One region of the Fictibacillus sp. 23RED33 genome, then DNA from elsewhere that is predicted to be linked to it. Evidence: riboswitches for the same ligand, from Rfam matches in the RefSeq annotation. Region 1 holds a riboswitch; each other region holds the start of a gene.
The links. Region 1 has a riboswitch for cyclic di-GMP ahead of IHV09_RS18170 (hypothetical protein). Riboswitches for the same ligand answer to the same signal wherever they lie in the genome.
Positions count from the first base shown of each region.

Region 1 (5,253 bases):
TACGATCTCTTTCACCTCTTCCTCTTTTTTTCCACTCGAAAACAAGTAAAGGCTTAGGTTATCTAAAAAATCCTGACTTTCAGCTGTTAACGTATGTTTGGGCGCATTCATTTTCCGCTTCCTCTCTTTTGTAAAATTTGATCGACCGAATGACTAAGTTGATTCCATCTTTTAATAAATGCTTGAAGTTCTTCCTCGCCCTTTGAGGTAAGTGAATAATACTTCCGCCTTGGCCCCGCCGTTGATTTTTTTAGCGTCGTCGTAACAAGTTCTTCTTTTTGCATTCGTATTAATAGTGGATAGATCGTTCCCTCACTCGTCTGTTGAAATCCGTATGTCTCAAGCTTTTCAGCTAACTCATAGCCATAAACTTCTCCTTCGTTGATGATGGCTAAAAGGCAGCCGTCGAGAATTCCTTTTAACATTTGAGTGTTCGACATGTGCTACACCTCATTTCACTATCTTGTATTACAAGAGTTATAAATAAAAAAAGAATGTCTTGCATAACAAGATATACCATTAGTATATGCGGCACTAACTTGTAATGCAAGGCATTTGTGTTAATTTGTCCCAAAAATTATTTTTTCTTATTCATGAGCTCCACCACGTGAGGTTTGGGCTCCCAACAATTGAACTGATAGTCTGGTTTCGTCTCATACCCTAAACGCACGCAGTGATAGCGCATCCCTTGATTCGCTTTTTCAGGTTTAAAATTTATACAAGTCGCGCAGCAATGATACTTATTTTTGTTCATGGAAGCCACCCTCCTCTATCTGTCAGTAAAATAACTTTTTATGATCGCCATATACTCTCTAACGTGAGCTTGTGGGACAGAAGAAATTCTCAACGGTGAGCCTAGTCCCTCTGCCTCAATGCCAACACGCTTTGCGATCATCTTTGTTCGGAAAAGATGGAAGTCACTCGTTACGATAAGCAGTTGGTCGCTCGGTTGTATCATTTCCTTTGTATATAATAAGTTTTCGTATGTACTCGTAGCTTTTTCCTCAATCTGTATCCGGTTTGGTTCTATTCCATTTTCAACGAGATAATTTTTCATGATAGATCCTTCGCTCGTCATTTTACCAAATCCAAGACCACCGCTTACGATGAAGATAACATTTGGATGTTCCTTTGCGTACGCGAGAGCTTGATCTAGCCGACCTTTTAGGACAGCACCCGGACGATTATTCTTTGTCCCACCACCAAGCACGAGGATCGAATCTATCTTGGAGGAAACCTTCTCAGGATCAGTGTTGGCAGATGTAAGAATAAGAGTTTCTAGCGTTGCTGCAAATAGAATGGTTGTAATTAGGACGGTCAGCGTCGTTTTTTTGTACGTTTTAAATAGTTTCATAGCTGTGTTGTAACGGAAGAAAAGGATGAAGAAAAATGCACCTAACAAGAAGAAAACCGCAAGACCCATATCCATGTTGGTCGTTTGAAGCAGCATGGCCGTTGCGTATACAGCAAAGAGGACCCCAAGTGTTAGAAATAGTTTTTTCATAGTGTTGTCTCCGTTCATAGATTTTCTATATTCTAGGATATCAGAAAAAGGAAAAGAGCGGAGAATGAAGATTCCGCTCTTTTAATAAGTTATTATTTTTTATTTATATCAGACTCTTGAATTTCTTTTTGAATGGCTGAAGAAATGTCCGCTTTCTTTTGCTCGGAAGAACGTGTCGCATCCGTGCTCATGTTCTCGGTCTTTTTATTTACTGCTTCGTTCTTTCTTTTCGTTATTTCTGCGAGTTCTTGTTTATAATGCGTTTCTAGTTCTTTTTTCTTGTCTTGAATGATCTTTTCTTTGTTAGAATCCAAATCCTTCTTGGCATCCGCAACAATTCCTTTTATCGCTACATTCACATTCTTAAGCAAGTCATTCTTCTCTTTGTTTAACTCACTCTCGATCTCAGATTGGTATGTATATTCCATAATCTTATTATATAAGTCGTTTGCAAGATTTGGATTTGCTGCATACGCAGATGTAGTACCTACACCAAGTGCAATCGTAGTCGCTAAAACTATCTTCGGCCATTTCTTAGTTGTCTTTTTCTTCGTACTGAATTTTTCTTTGCGTGAAATTTCCATAATAAATACCCCTTCCTTTATCTAGAGAACAAATAAAGAAAGCGGTCGGTTGCGCTACTAGCTTCAGTTATTCCAAGCGCCCACATACAGAATAACCTTCACAGCTCCACACTTATCTAATTATATTCTGATATAAAATTACCACCAGCCACATTCTCTGTAAATGGGTATTTAGTAAGATATTACTATAAATTGTTTTTTTAGTATTTTATTGTAGAAAAGAAGGTGGTGCTGAAGGTGAGAAATGAAAGAAGACAATGTCCACCGAGTGTGGACATTGTCTTCTAGAATGTATTTGTCTGGGGTCTGACCCCCTTTGTGAAACTCGCCACAATGTATGCGATCAAGGAAAGTACGATTGGCAGCACTACTGTGTGCATGCCCCAAAGATTTGGATAGTTAAGATGTAGGAACATATAGGATCCTACCCCTACGATCAGAGAGGCAATCGCTCCGTTCGCGTTTCCTCTTTTCCAATATAGCCCCAATACGATTGGCCATATGAAGGCAGCTTCTAGTCCTCCGAAGGCAAACAGATTCAGCCAGATCAACAAGTCAGGCGGGTTAATCGCCATAGCGAATACGCTCAGTCCAACTACAGCTGTTATACCAAAGCTCAATTTTTTTACAAATTGCTCTTCAGCATCTGGTTTAATGTAATTAATATACACATCCTTAATAATTGCAGAACTTACAAGTAAGAGCACTGAGTCCACCGTCGACATGACCGCAGCTAAAGGCGCTGCCAACACGATACCGGCTAACCACCCTGGCAATACTTCGAGTGCTAGAAGCGGCATCACTTTATCCGGCACTTCAATTCCCGGTAGCACGACTCTTCCGAATACACCAGCTAGATGCATACCTAGCATGATGAACCCCACAACGAACGTTCCGATGATCATCGCCCGATGCATCGCTTTTGCATTTCTGTAGCTCATCGCTCTCACCGATATTTGCGGCAATCCTACGACTCCAACACCAACCAAAATCCAAAACGATGATACGTAGAGAGGAGTAAGCGATTGATCAGAACCATAAGGCGAAATAAGATTCGGGTTCTCCGCTCGCAACTCGCTCATGATGTTCTCGATACCTCCACCTGCAATAATCGTACCGACCAATATGATGACGGTTCCGATTACCATAACAACTCCTTGTATCGCATCTGTTATCACAACAGCTCGGAAACCGCCAGCGATTACATAAACGAGGACAGAGCCAGAGAAGATGAAAAGCGCTGTCGTATAGGAAACTCCGGTAAACGATTCGATCAACCGTCCCCCGCCTACCCATTGAGCGGCCATTGCAGAAAATAGGAAGACCACAATGCTTATTGCAGATAAAATAACGACCCACTTGCTTTCATATCGTGCTTTTAGAAAATCTATCAGTGTAACTGCGTTAATCTTTCGTGCAACGATAGCAAACTTTTTACCAAGCACAGCAAGGGTGAAGTATCCTGTCACAAGCTGCGCCATAGCAAGTAGCACCCAACCAAGTCCTAATTGATAGGCTGCACCAGGTCCACCGATAAAACTCGACGCACTTCCGTATGTCGCTACCATCGTCATCGCAAGAACAAATCCACCAAGTTCTCTGCCTGCTAAGAAGTAATCTTGTAAAAATGACGATCCGTTTCTAATGTGCCGAGATGTATAAATCCCTACAAAGAACACTGAGATCAAAAAGATTACTAAAGGAAGAATCACATCCCAATTCATTGGACATCTCCCTCCTCATTCTCGTTCGTTTCATCAAGTTCAAACGGAACCTCTTTAAAGAAGAACTTCACCATAATCCAAACTAAAATTGTAAAAACAACAAATCCTACGATACAGCTATAAAAAAACCATGATGGAAAGCCAAGTATGTATGTGTATTCTTTAATAGGACGTCCGCCTAGACCGTATGCAAACGCATACCACCAAATAAAGTTCAAAATGGCAAGCACTGTACCCATGATGGCTTCTCTATTCGATACACGATACCGCCAGTCTGTTCCCTTTTTCATATCCTTAACCCCCTGGAGTTTCAGTACAAAATATAAGTCCACTCATTACTATGGCAAATTCATTTCTCGTTGTCGAGCCCTTCGACGATTATAAAATTTTCTATTTCTTCTCATGATATCCCTGTTTCAGTATGTGTAAAAGTAAAAACGAGCACCATTATCGGTACTCGTTTAAGTCATTTATTGAAGAGGTGGCTGTGTTTGAGTAGACGGAGCGTATGCACCAAGCATACTCGTCATATCTTGTTGGTTCAGTTGAGGAATTTGGTAGTAATGATTTTTATTCTGCCAGATAGACAATTCGTATGCCATCTCGATCCAGTTCGGAATTCCATCTGCTAATACGCGTCTAAGCACTGGGTTTGTAACTTCAAGTGTAGCCATACCTCTTAGAGAAGCATTCGATTTCAAAGTTCCTAGAATTAAAGTCGAAACGGATTGATCGTTTAATTCTGTAACGCTTTGAATAGGTTTGACGGGTTGCGCAGGTTTCAAACCATATACAAAATTATTATCTTGAGCCATCTTGTATGATTCTGTTCGCATTGCTGGGTCTTTTCCTGTCTGAAAAGCTTGTACACACGCGTTATATTCTTTTGTAATGTGTTGATAATGACGGTCGAGCATCGTTTTGAGCTCAGGATCCTGAACATGTCCTTTACAAAGTGTATATAAGTTCAATGTTCCAACAATTCCGCTTAGCATCTCATGAACATCAAACATCTCATGCCCACCATGGTTTAATTGAGCAGGTACCTGTCCGGTCTGCATATTTACATGGTTGAATTCAGGATTGCTGTTCCCTGTTTGCGGATTCATGTTAGGTTGATTTTGGTTCTGATTCAAATGACATACCTCCGTTAAATAAAAATACGGGGTTATTTTATGTAGAATGGAAAACTCTATTCCCTTTCCCATGAATAATTTCCGGGGAAATTTGATAAAAAGTTCGTTTAATGGATTGAATTCGACATTTTTTTATGGGAATTCTGCTAAAAAAGATAACTTCCTGAAAAGAGAAGTTTCGAACCGGTTGCATTCCAAAACTGATATAAAGGTTTTGCTTGAAAACAACGAGGGAAATAAATTTTTTGGGGTCAGTCCCCATTTCCCAGATTCCCTTGCTAGACGTATAATGTAAATACGATTGA
Region 1 is NZ_JACZDX010000007.1:661-5,913, forward strand. Features, by position in the region: gene IHV09_RS18150 (HAAS domain-containing protein) at 1-111, opposite strand, end outside; gene IHV09_RS18155 (PadR family transcriptional regulator) at 108-440, opposite strand; gene IHV09_RS18160 (hypothetical protein) at 578-754, opposite strand; gene IHV09_RS18165 (YdcF family protein) at 770-1,504, opposite strand; gene IHV09_RS18170 (hypothetical protein) at 1,597-2,088, opposite strand; cyclic di-GMP riboswitch class II at 2,123-2,205, opposite strand; gene panF (sodium/pantothenate symporter) at 2,373-3,812, opposite strand; gene IHV09_RS18180 (YhdT family protein) at 3,809-4,102, opposite strand; gene IHV09_RS18185 (spore coat protein) at 4,283-4,921, opposite strand.

Region 2 (5,253 bases), on a different contig from region 1:
GAATACATTCTTCTCTCCATAATTGGCGATAAACTCTTGTTGCGAGTACGAACTACACTCTTCAGGATCTCCTTTTTTAAGCAGATGCCCTGGAATATTAGGAACGATCACAACACGATCTCCCACACTTACAGAGTTCGATTTACTTTCAACTACTCTTCCGATTCCCTCATGCAATAGGGCCATTGGAAGTTTCTTAGTAAGCACTTCAGGCTTTCGGTGCCCCATAAAATAACGTAAGTCTGCATGACAGATGCTTGCAATCAGCGGTTCAACAACCACTTCACCTTCATTAATCGTTCGATTAACGGTAACCTCTTCCATCTGATAAGGACCTAATAAACGATACGTCCTTGAATGGATTGACTGTTCCTGCACAAATCATTCCTCCTCGTATGAAGACCGGTAGTTATTCATTGTTCGTTTTCGCTCAGTTAAAGTTCATTTATGCTCGTTAATGTAAATAATAGTCATACGTTGTTTGTCTGTCAAGAATTTTAAGCAAAATTGAGCTAAAAGTAGATATAAAAAATACCTTGAAAGGAGTTTCACCCTTCAAGGTCTCTAAAAGAATTATCGGTTACTATTTTTTATCATTTCAAAGTACGAATCTATGAAGCTTTCTTTCAGTTTAAATGGAATGGAGCACCCTTTACGTTTATTGTAAAAAAACCTCAATTACCCCTATACAGTCATTTGCTTTAACCGTTTCATTACATGAGGACGTTTGTAGCCAAATTCGTCATGAATCTCTTTGTACAGTTTAAATAAAGTCTCATATTTTTCAACATGGTTCGGCTTTGGATAGTAAGTCTTTAGAAAAGGTTGATTCATAGATTGTACGACTTCCTCTAACTCCAATCCTCCTGCAGCAGCACCTAACATGGCCGCGCCGATTCCGGAAGCATGATCTGTGGAAGACACATGAATCTCTCGGTTAAGGACATCGGCATAAATCTGCATGAGCAGTTCGTTCTTTTGTGGCAGCCCGCCGCAAGCATATACACGGTCAATCGCAATTCCCCATGACTCGAAGTTATCAATAATTATCTTTGACCCGAACGCTGTAGCTTCAAGGTATGCCCGATAAATATCCTCTGGCTTTGTTTGCAACGTGAGACCTATTAAAGTTCCAGTTAAGTTGGAATCGGACAATACGGATCGATTTCCATTATGCCAGTCTAATGCTATCAAGCCAGTTTCCCCTGGTTCCTTTTGAATCGCTAAGGATTCCAGATAAGTAAATAAAGATAGATTTTGTTTCTTGGCTTCCTCCACATAAGAAGATGGAGCTTGTTTCACATACCATCCAAAGAGATCACCAACAGCCGATTGACCCGCTTCATAGGCGTAAAAACCAGGTAGGATGCCATCTTTCACCACCCCTGAGATGCCAGGCACTTGAATAAATTCTTCATTTAGCGTCATATGACACGTAGATGTTCCCATTACCATCGTAAGTTGATTAGAACGTGATGCACCAACACCAAGGAGAGCAGAATGAGCATCAATGATTGAGACTCCAACAGGTAACCCTTTAGGTAATCCTAATGAGTTCGCCACCTCTTCTGTAAGGACACCCGCTCGTTGGCCAACTTTGCCTACTTTTCCTTGTAACTTTGTATGTACCATCTGCCCTAGAGTAGGATTCAATTCTTCAAAGAACTTTTTGGGAAAGCCTTCTTCCTCACTCCAAAAGGCTTTAAATCCAAGAGAACAATTGCTTCTTACCACTTCTCCAGTCAGTTTTGCAACGACCCAATCTCCCGCTTCTAACATGTAGTCGGTAGCTTCATATACTTCAGGTGCATGATTAATCGTCTCAAGACATTTTGGAATAAACCATTCTGTTGATACTGTGAAACCATACCTTTTCAGCCATTCACTTTTTTCAGATAAGGCTTTATCCAACAACGCTTTCGCTTCTTCTTTTGGCCCATGATGCTTCCAAAGTTTTACCCAAGCATGAGGATTATTTTCATATTCTTTTAGCGAACATAAAGGATCTAGGTTTTCTTTCACACAGAGAAATGTTGAGGAAGTAAAATCAATTCCAACCCCAATCAATTCATGAGGACGGATGTTAGCTTCTTTCATAGCAGTAGGAATACCATGGTATAACACATCGAGATAATCTTGAGGATGTTGCAGAGCAAAATCGTGAGGAATCTGAACACTTTGGTCTGTTGGAAGAACATCGACCATTACCCCGTGTTTGTAGGGAACGGTACTTATGGCTTTTATGGATCCAGTGTTAACCTCAACCACAAGTACTCGTCCAGACTCCGTGCCAAAATCAATACCAATAGAATAACCGGACATCTTTACTCACCTCTTATGTAAGCGCTTTTCCATAATCATATAGAATATGTATGGAATTCTCAACATAAATGAACATAAATGAGTTCGGTAGTGTGCAAATATAAACAATTAAAATTTACTAACAAGATTTAAGATATTCATGTAATGGTTCTATAGTCACGAAAAGTTAATGCTATATTGTATTTTTTTCCATATATGATAGGATAAAAGTATGATAACCATATAAAGGCAAACTTATTGAAAAGTAAGGACGCAAAGCCACGGGTCTAAGGTGCTTCACACTACGACAGCCGGGCAGCTAAAGGTATATTCGCATTTAACCTACGGCTAGATTGTAGGTTTTTTATTTTTTATAGGCATACATTTTGAAAGGTGAAATAGACTCGATGAAAAAAATTCTCTTCCATTCTACATTGGTCACTATTGTCCTCATTTGCGGGTTATCTCTAGCCTACTTTCTATTTACAACGATTCCACAAAATCAAGCAAAGCCTGCTGTAACTGAAGTGAAAACCACAACGATAACAAAAGAAGTCGCTGCAAAAGAAAAGCCAAGTTTAAAGTCTATAATAAAAGCAACTCAAGACAAGGTTGTGCAAATTGAGACGTCCAACGGCCAAGGCTCAGGGTTTCTCTATAACAACAAAGGAGATATTGTTACGAATGCCCATGTAGTAGGATATGAAGTTAGCGTAACCATCCGCATGAGCGATCAGCAAACGTATACGGGTAAGGTGATTGGACGCAGTGATCATACAGATATCGCTCTGATTCGTGTTCAAGAGTTAGCAAATACTACTCCATTAAAGATAAAAAAAGAGAAAGCAGAAACTGGTGACGATGTAGTAGCATTAGGCAGTCCACTCGGTTTGCAAAACACAGTAACTGTAGGAATCATCAGTGGATTAGATCGCTCCTTCCAGCTAGATCGCTACTACTATGAGAATATGTATCAAATTACTGCACCTATTTCACCGGGTAATAGTGGAGGACCGATTGTAAGTGGCATAGACGGATCGGTGCTTGGTATTAACTCTGTCAAATACATTAAAGAAAACAATATTGGATTTAGCATTCCTTTGTATGCCGTATTGCCGACGTTAGCAGAATGGTCAAAGAACCCGATGAATCTTCAGCCATATGAAGAAGATCATGATTTTGATTACGAAATACCAGAGTATGATGGAGACCTTTCTGAGGATGAAAACGATGAAGGTGCATATTATGAGGATGGATCAGATTCTGACACGAACACCGGTATGGATGAAGAATACAGCGAAGAGCCTTATGAAGAATACGAGGAAGATGAATATTATGAAGATTACGATGAAGAGTATGAGTCTTCCTACGAAGTAACACCTGATGATGCGGTATACACTGTTGAAGAATACTATAATTATGTGAATGCTGGAGAATATGAGCTAGCTTACGATCTGATTGGCGGTAACTGGAAAGCTTCTTCTCCTTCATTAGAAGTATTTACTGAAGGATATGCACAGACAATATATACTACTATTACGAATTCTTACGTGAGCGATAACGGTGATGGCACATATCAAGTTGATATTACGTTAGAGGCACAAGAATATGTAAATGACACTGAACAAACTTCCATTTATACCATGAGCTATGTGGTCGGAATGGAAGATGATAGACTTAAATTATTAGGTGGAGAAATGGTTAATTAAAACATTACAAACAAACAGCACTGCAACTGCAGCGCTGTTTGTTTTTATTTTATACGAACCGACACTGTATCCCCTACATGTTTCGAACTAAAATCCAACTCAACACGCAATCTTCCCTCATCATCAGCCCGTGTCTTCACAACTTTAGCACCTCGATCACCTTTAATCTTCACGTGATACTTTCCGTTCGGCTTAAACCAAGGTGCTGTCTGAACATCTGCTTTCCCTGACCCCTGAAGTTTGAATCCTTTCTTCGTCACGTCGGATAATCTAGCAAACTCCATTTTATCTCGATCGAATGTAACATCCCAGCCGTAGATAGAAAAGGATGATTCAGCCGACTTATATTGAAAAGGAATCGGCGCTTCTGGGGGATTATTAAAGATATCCATGAACCGAGGCAACGTTTGGTGCAGATCGCGCTGCCAATAGCCCCACGTATGAGAACCTGGTCCATAACTATCCCACACATGTGAAATATTCAGTTCATCTAACCGATTATGAAGACTCGTTGACATCACAAAGCAAGTCTCTTCAACCGGAGATTCCAAACCACCATCCAACGGTCCGCCCGCTTCACCTGTTCCCGTGTGTATGGCAAGATCTACACCTTCCAAGTTTTCTGCTAGGTCCCAAGGGTTATGGCTTCTCCAAATGATCTCATTCGTTTCTCTGTCACCCCAAACGGTTCCAGGTGGTACTTTTTCCTGGTTCTGAAAGATCGTCTTCTCTAAAAACTCAGGATCTAGGTTCGTATCAAGTACACCTGAAAATGATGCTGCAGCTACAAAAAGATCAGGGTGTCTTGCCGCATAAGACATCGCACCAAAGCCACCCATGGATAAGCCAGCTATCGCTCGTCCTTCTCTCGTTCCTTTTGCACGATAATGTTGTTCCACCCACGGAATGAGTTCTTCCATATGATACTTCTTCCACTGTGGCGTTCCATAGGCACCCCCGTTATACCAATCCGAATAACTCGCACCTCGCCCCGCATCAGGCATAACAACAATCAACGGTAGATCCTCTGTTATCTTTTCAATATCCGTTCGAGCCGTCCATGCTTTGTAGTCACCACAGCAACCATGTAGCAAGTAAAGCACGGGGTATGTTTGCTCTGATTCTTCATACCCTTTAGGCAAAATGACTCGCAGTGATGTCTGTTTTCCTAATGCCGGACTATGAAGTGTAATATCGTGAAGCCTCTCACTTAGGGGAGTGTCTGAAATCAGCTCCACTTGTG
Region 2 is NZ_JACZDX010000002.1:65,497-70,749, reverse strand. Features, by position in the region: gene IHV09_RS08810 (alcohol dehydrogenase catalytic domain-containing protein) at 1-378, opposite strand, end outside; gene IHV09_RS08805 (ribulokinase) at 685-2,322, opposite strand; cyclic di-GMP riboswitch class I at 2,540-2,625, shown strand; gene IHV09_RS08800 (S1C family serine protease) at 2,709-4,010, shown strand; gene IHV09_RS08795 (alpha/beta hydrolase) at 4,055-5,253, opposite strand, start outside.
Region 2: linked by a shared signal. The riboswitch ahead of IHV09_RS08800 (S1C family serine protease) and the one ahead of IHV09_RS18170 (hypothetical protein) in region 1 are both predicted to bind cyclic di-GMP.

Region 3 (5,253 bases), on a different contig from region 1:
CGATGAATGAATCTACAGTTAAGACTCGTCTAAGTCGAGCAAGAAGAGTGCTGCAAGATTCTTATATTGAACTAGGAGGTGAGCGATAGTGGAAAATCAACTAAAAAACCTAAACCATACTTTAGACAAACAAATCTCGAGTACTCCAGTTTTTACAAAAAATGATGAACAAAACATATTGCTCGCTATACGTAACTCGTCAAGCAAAAAAAAGACTAAACCAAAGAACGCATTTGTGCCAAGGATGCTAACAGCAGCGCTTTTTGCAGGAGTTATTTTTACTTCATATACTCTTATCGATAGCTACCTGACACCTGAAACAGCGACTGAAATTGAAATAAAAAAACCTGAAATTCGCTACGCTCAAGAATTATCACAAGCTTCGAGTATGATTAGTTATGATGAAAACACAAATATTTTAAAAATAAACGGTTCGGTTAAAAACACCACTGAATTTAATAGTGAAAAATTCGAGACAAGAATTACGATTTTGAACAAAGAACTTCAAGCTGCTATTGGGTCAAAAACGCTCAAGATCGATGAAACGCCACAACAAGGTTATTTAAAGCCAGATGAACCATTTACATTTACTAAAGAAATCACACTAGAAAAACCGATTTCAGAATCAGCTTTAAAAGATGCCCTACAAATTGAGGTTTATACAGAAACGAAAACGCTGACTTCTTTTATCATTAGTGACATTAAATTTACCGGCAAAAAAGCTGAAGAACCCGTTGTAGATGAGGAGCAGCCCGTAGTTGAAGAAAATGAAAAAGAAAGTGAAGAGAAGGACTCATCCTCAATTACCGAAAAAGAGAAACCCGAACAAGATACAACGGACAGTGTTATAGAAGAAAGTCCTAAACCTACAGATTCGCTTGATAATCTGGAAGAACAATATGGTAAAAAGAAAACTCCTTTTAACGGTGTGGAAGTCACAAAAAAAGATGGGTATTTCTTTATTAAAGGGATAACAATTGGAACTACATTAGATCAAGCTCTTCAAATATTAGGTCCGTATGATAAACATAGTGAAAAAGCCATTCATTCGCCTATTTATGCAACTTGGAATCTTAAAAACTCTTTGAAAGAAAGTGAAAATACCGGATTTTTTGTAGAATTGCCAGAATTAAAGAAGGATCAAAAAATCGGTTATCTCAGTTACAATACGGATGATAAAGTTTACGTAGAAAACTTAATCGTTCAACTAGGTGAACCTATTGACGAAAATCCGGGCGTAAAATTCTTTTATGCAGAAAAATCCAAGCAAATGTTAAGTATTAAAGATGAAGGAAGTTATTACGAAATCACCCTTCATTTCGAAACAAATCTTAACTTGTATACAGATAACTAAAATAAAAAATCCCCCAGAATCGCGTTTATAACCAGCGATTTTGGGGGATTTAGTTCTAAAGGACTAATGCATTTAAGGAATAATGCTCATCGCTTCCTTTGTATTCATTGCTCTTTTATATTCAGCTTTAAGGTCATCTACTACTTCTTGAATGGTAGCAATCTTCTTCACACTTCCTACACCTTGTCCTGCTGACCAGATGTCTTTCCAAGCTTTTGCTTTGGATTCAGAGAACGAGAGATCAATCGAATCTTTTTTCATCAAGTTTTCTACATCAAATCCCGCTTTTTGAAGGGATGGAAGCAGGTAGTTCCCTTTTATTCCACTAATCGCGTCTGTATAAACAAGATCCTCTAAAGTAGAATCTATCAACATCTGCCTGTAGTCTTCACTCGCTGAAGATTCTTGAGTAGCTATAAAGCGTGTTCCCATGTATACGAGATCTGCCCCAAGAATCTTGGCAGCCAGTATTTCTTCACCTGTAGAAATCGCTCCAGCTAGGATCGTCATTCCATCCCAGAATTCTTTTACTGCTCTTAAGAAGGCGAATGGATTTAACGTCCCACCATGGCCACCTGCCCCACTACACACGAGTATTAATCCATCAATGCCAGTCTTAGCAGCCTTACGCGCGTGATCAAGCGAGATAACGTCAGAGAATACGAGACCACCGTATCCGTGAACGATTTTTGCCACATCGCTTGGATTACCTAGAGATGTAATTACTACCGGCGGCTCATATTTCTTTATTAGCTCTAAATCTTCCTCAAAACGTTTATTCGTACGGTGAACAATTAAATTAACACCCCATGGAGCTATTTTTGCAGAAGGATCTTCTTCCCTTGCTTTACTTAGCTCTTCTGAAATATGTTTCATCCAATTCTCCAGTAGATCGGAGGTTCGTGCATTTAATAAAGGAAACGTACCTATTATACCGTTCATACAACTTTCCAACACCATATCGGGGCTTGATACTAAAAACATTGGAGCATTTATGACAGGTAGACTGAGTTGATTCGACAAACTTAATGGCAAATTGCTGTTCAAGTACGATCATCCTCTCAACTAATTAGATATAATGCTTAAAAATCTCCACCTTAACATGTTCGATAATCCTTGAAACAATCCTTTTTTCTCGTTTTGAAGAGTATTCAAGAAAAATAAATATTACATTTATGTTACTGTCATTTTCTGACAACATTTTTCAGATAGCTTGGATATAATCAATTTGAGTTAGGTCATTTGTCTCATCCTTCAGACAAGGGCAAACATTTTCGAAAGATATGGGCGCAAAGCCACGGGTCTAAGGCAACTGCTAGGATCGCCGGGCTACCTGAACATCACGCTTATCTGGAGGGAAATCTAATGGAGAAGAAGACGACGTTAGATCACGAGTGGATTCTTTTAATGAAGGAAGCTAAGGATAACGGCATTACCAAGGAAGAGATTCTGGACTTTTTAAAAAATCCCCAATTCGTAACAAATAATTGCTCTTTTTCACCAGAAAAGCTAGCATTCAAGTAAGAACTAGTACTTATTTACTTCCCTAAATATTGAAGATATAATTAGATTATTATGACTTCTAAAATGGGGAATGCAAATGGTGATAGGGGAAAATTTAAAAAAGTACCGCACAGAAAAAGGCTTCTCCATGACATCCTTAGCTGAAAAGGCTGGAGTAGCTAAATCTTACATCAGTGCATTAGAGCGAAATATTCAGCAAAACCCGTCCATTCAACTTCTTGAAAAGATTGCAGAGGTCCTTGATATTTCTGTTGATCACCTAATTAAAGAGGAAGTGAATGACGAAGAACTTGACCAAGAATGGGCCAACCTTGTGAAAGAAGCCATGGGTTCTGGTGTAAGCAAAGAGCAATTTAAAGAGTTTCTCGAATTTAACAAATGGAAAAACAAACAAAACTAACCACCTGATTGCATCAGGTGGTTTTTACGTGGTTTTTCCCTTTGCGGGTGTCTTCGTGGAATATACATAATGAAGGTTTTGTATTTGTGTGGGGTCAGACCCCACACAAATGTTTAATGTTTATAGAATTAGGGTACGGGAAAAGGGTGTCTACTATTTTTGTCTATGGAGGATTATAAATGAAGCAGTCGCCAAATGAACTAATGGATTCTCAAAAAAGTGTAGATGTTAATGGTTCTTCTTTTCATTGGGACCTAGCAAAAGGTATTTTTCAATTTGAAGGCGAAGATGTGATGTTGTTCTGGATTGATTCAGCATTCAAGGTGTTCCTAGATTCCATCGAAGAGATCACAGGAGAAGGAACTGCCGATCTTGTTTTTGAAACAGCTGGATATCGGACAGGGTTAATCGTTAGTGATTTTTACATAAGAACGATCGGAAATATTGAGATTTCCGCTGAATCATTACCTACCATTTATGCATCAGCGGGTTGGGGTAAAACATACATAGAGCTTGATGTTAAAAAGAAAGAAGCGATCATTACGATTACGAACAGCTGGGAAACGAAAGTTAAAAAAGCGCAGAACAGTAAACGCATGGGGCGATTCTTACCTGGCCATTGGGCTGGAGTTTTCACAGGACTCTTTCAAACCAACATGTGGTATGAGGTCCTAGAAAACGAAGCCGACCCTAACACGCTAAAATTAGCAATCTCAGAATCACATATAACACCAAATGATAACATCCGCGATCTCGTTCAACGGGATGAACAGCATGAAATTATGAAGCTAGAAGCTATGGTTGAAGACCGCACAAGAGAATTAACCGATTTGATTAGGGAGATTTCCTCTCCTATTATTCCGGTAACCGATCATATTGTGGTTATTCCCTTAATCGGTAAATACAATGAGCTCCGTTCTAAAGATATGTTAGAGCATACTCTGACTTCACTGCCTCAACACAAAGCAAAATTTGTTATCTTAGACCTAACCGGTATTAAGTCTATTGATTCTGAAATGGTGGATATGTTGAATAAGCTTGTTTCTTCTGCTCGATTGTTTGGAATGGAAACGTTATTGGTCGGGATCTCACCTGAATTAAGTATAGAAATAACGAAACACCAGTATTCTCTTGGAGAAAGTACATATTTTAGAAATCTGAAGCACGCCATCCACTTTGCCTTTGCAAAGGAAGGGATGCTCATACAAGAACCTACGAAGTAATAAAATCCACGCTGCGGTTGCAGCGTGGATTTTTTGTTAGGCACTAGTACCTGCTGTTCTCGTGTGCTCCTGGTAAGAACAAATTGAAGGTATTTGTAATTGTAGGGGGTCAGACCCCCATTTCTATTAAACCCCATCATTCGTCTAAGCAACTTGTCTTCCTCTACATATGATATACAGAAACCGAAACCAGTTGGAAGTCGGTATCAATTTGTGAGGTGAAACGATTAATGTGTTATAAGTGTGGAGACTACGACCACTGCAAACATGAGAAGCACGAGAAGCATGAAAAAGTTGAGAAGTGTTACAAGAAAGTAGAATGGGTTTGTGAAGAATCTTCTTCTTCATCATCCTCTTCATCTTCGTCCTCTTCTTCATCTTCTAGCTACGAAGTGTTGAAGTGCAAAAAGTTCAAAAAAGCTAAGAAAAAGCAACATCATTGCTGCTGCGATCCTTGGGCAAGAATCTTGTTCTAGGATAAGAATTAGAAGTACAAACTCTGGTTTGTACTTCTATTCTTCTATATTTATCTATCAAAAAATTAGACTTTACCTAATAAAATCATTTTTTAATAAAATATCCCTAAATATTTATTAACCTATAGCCGATAAAGAATAAGAGACTGTAAATTTTCCTTCGTAGTGAAAAACCTTGTAACACTACATTCTTAATCATTGTAATTAAATGCCTTAATTAAACAGACTTAATACCCAAAAATAAATTTATTATTCTAATTTACTTTTAACACGGAG
Region 3 is NZ_JACZDX010000002.1:23,088-28,340, reverse strand. Features, by position in the region: gene IHV09_RS08605 (sigma-70 family RNA polymerase sigma factor) at 1-89, shown strand, start outside; gene IHV09_RS08600 (hypothetical protein) at 89-1,354, shown strand; gene IHV09_RS08595 (NAD(P)H-dependent flavin oxidoreductase) at 1,427-2,401, opposite strand; cyclic di-GMP riboswitch class I at 2,608-2,691, shown strand; gene IHV09_RS08590 (anti-repressor SinI family protein) at 2,720-2,878, shown strand; gene IHV09_RS08585 (helix-turn-helix domain-containing protein) at 2,958-3,278, shown strand; gene IHV09_RS08580 (STAS domain-containing protein) at 3,458-4,501, shown strand.
Region 3: linked by a shared signal. The riboswitch ahead of IHV09_RS08590 (anti-repressor SinI family protein) and the one ahead of IHV09_RS18170 (hypothetical protein) in region 1 are both predicted to bind cyclic di-GMP.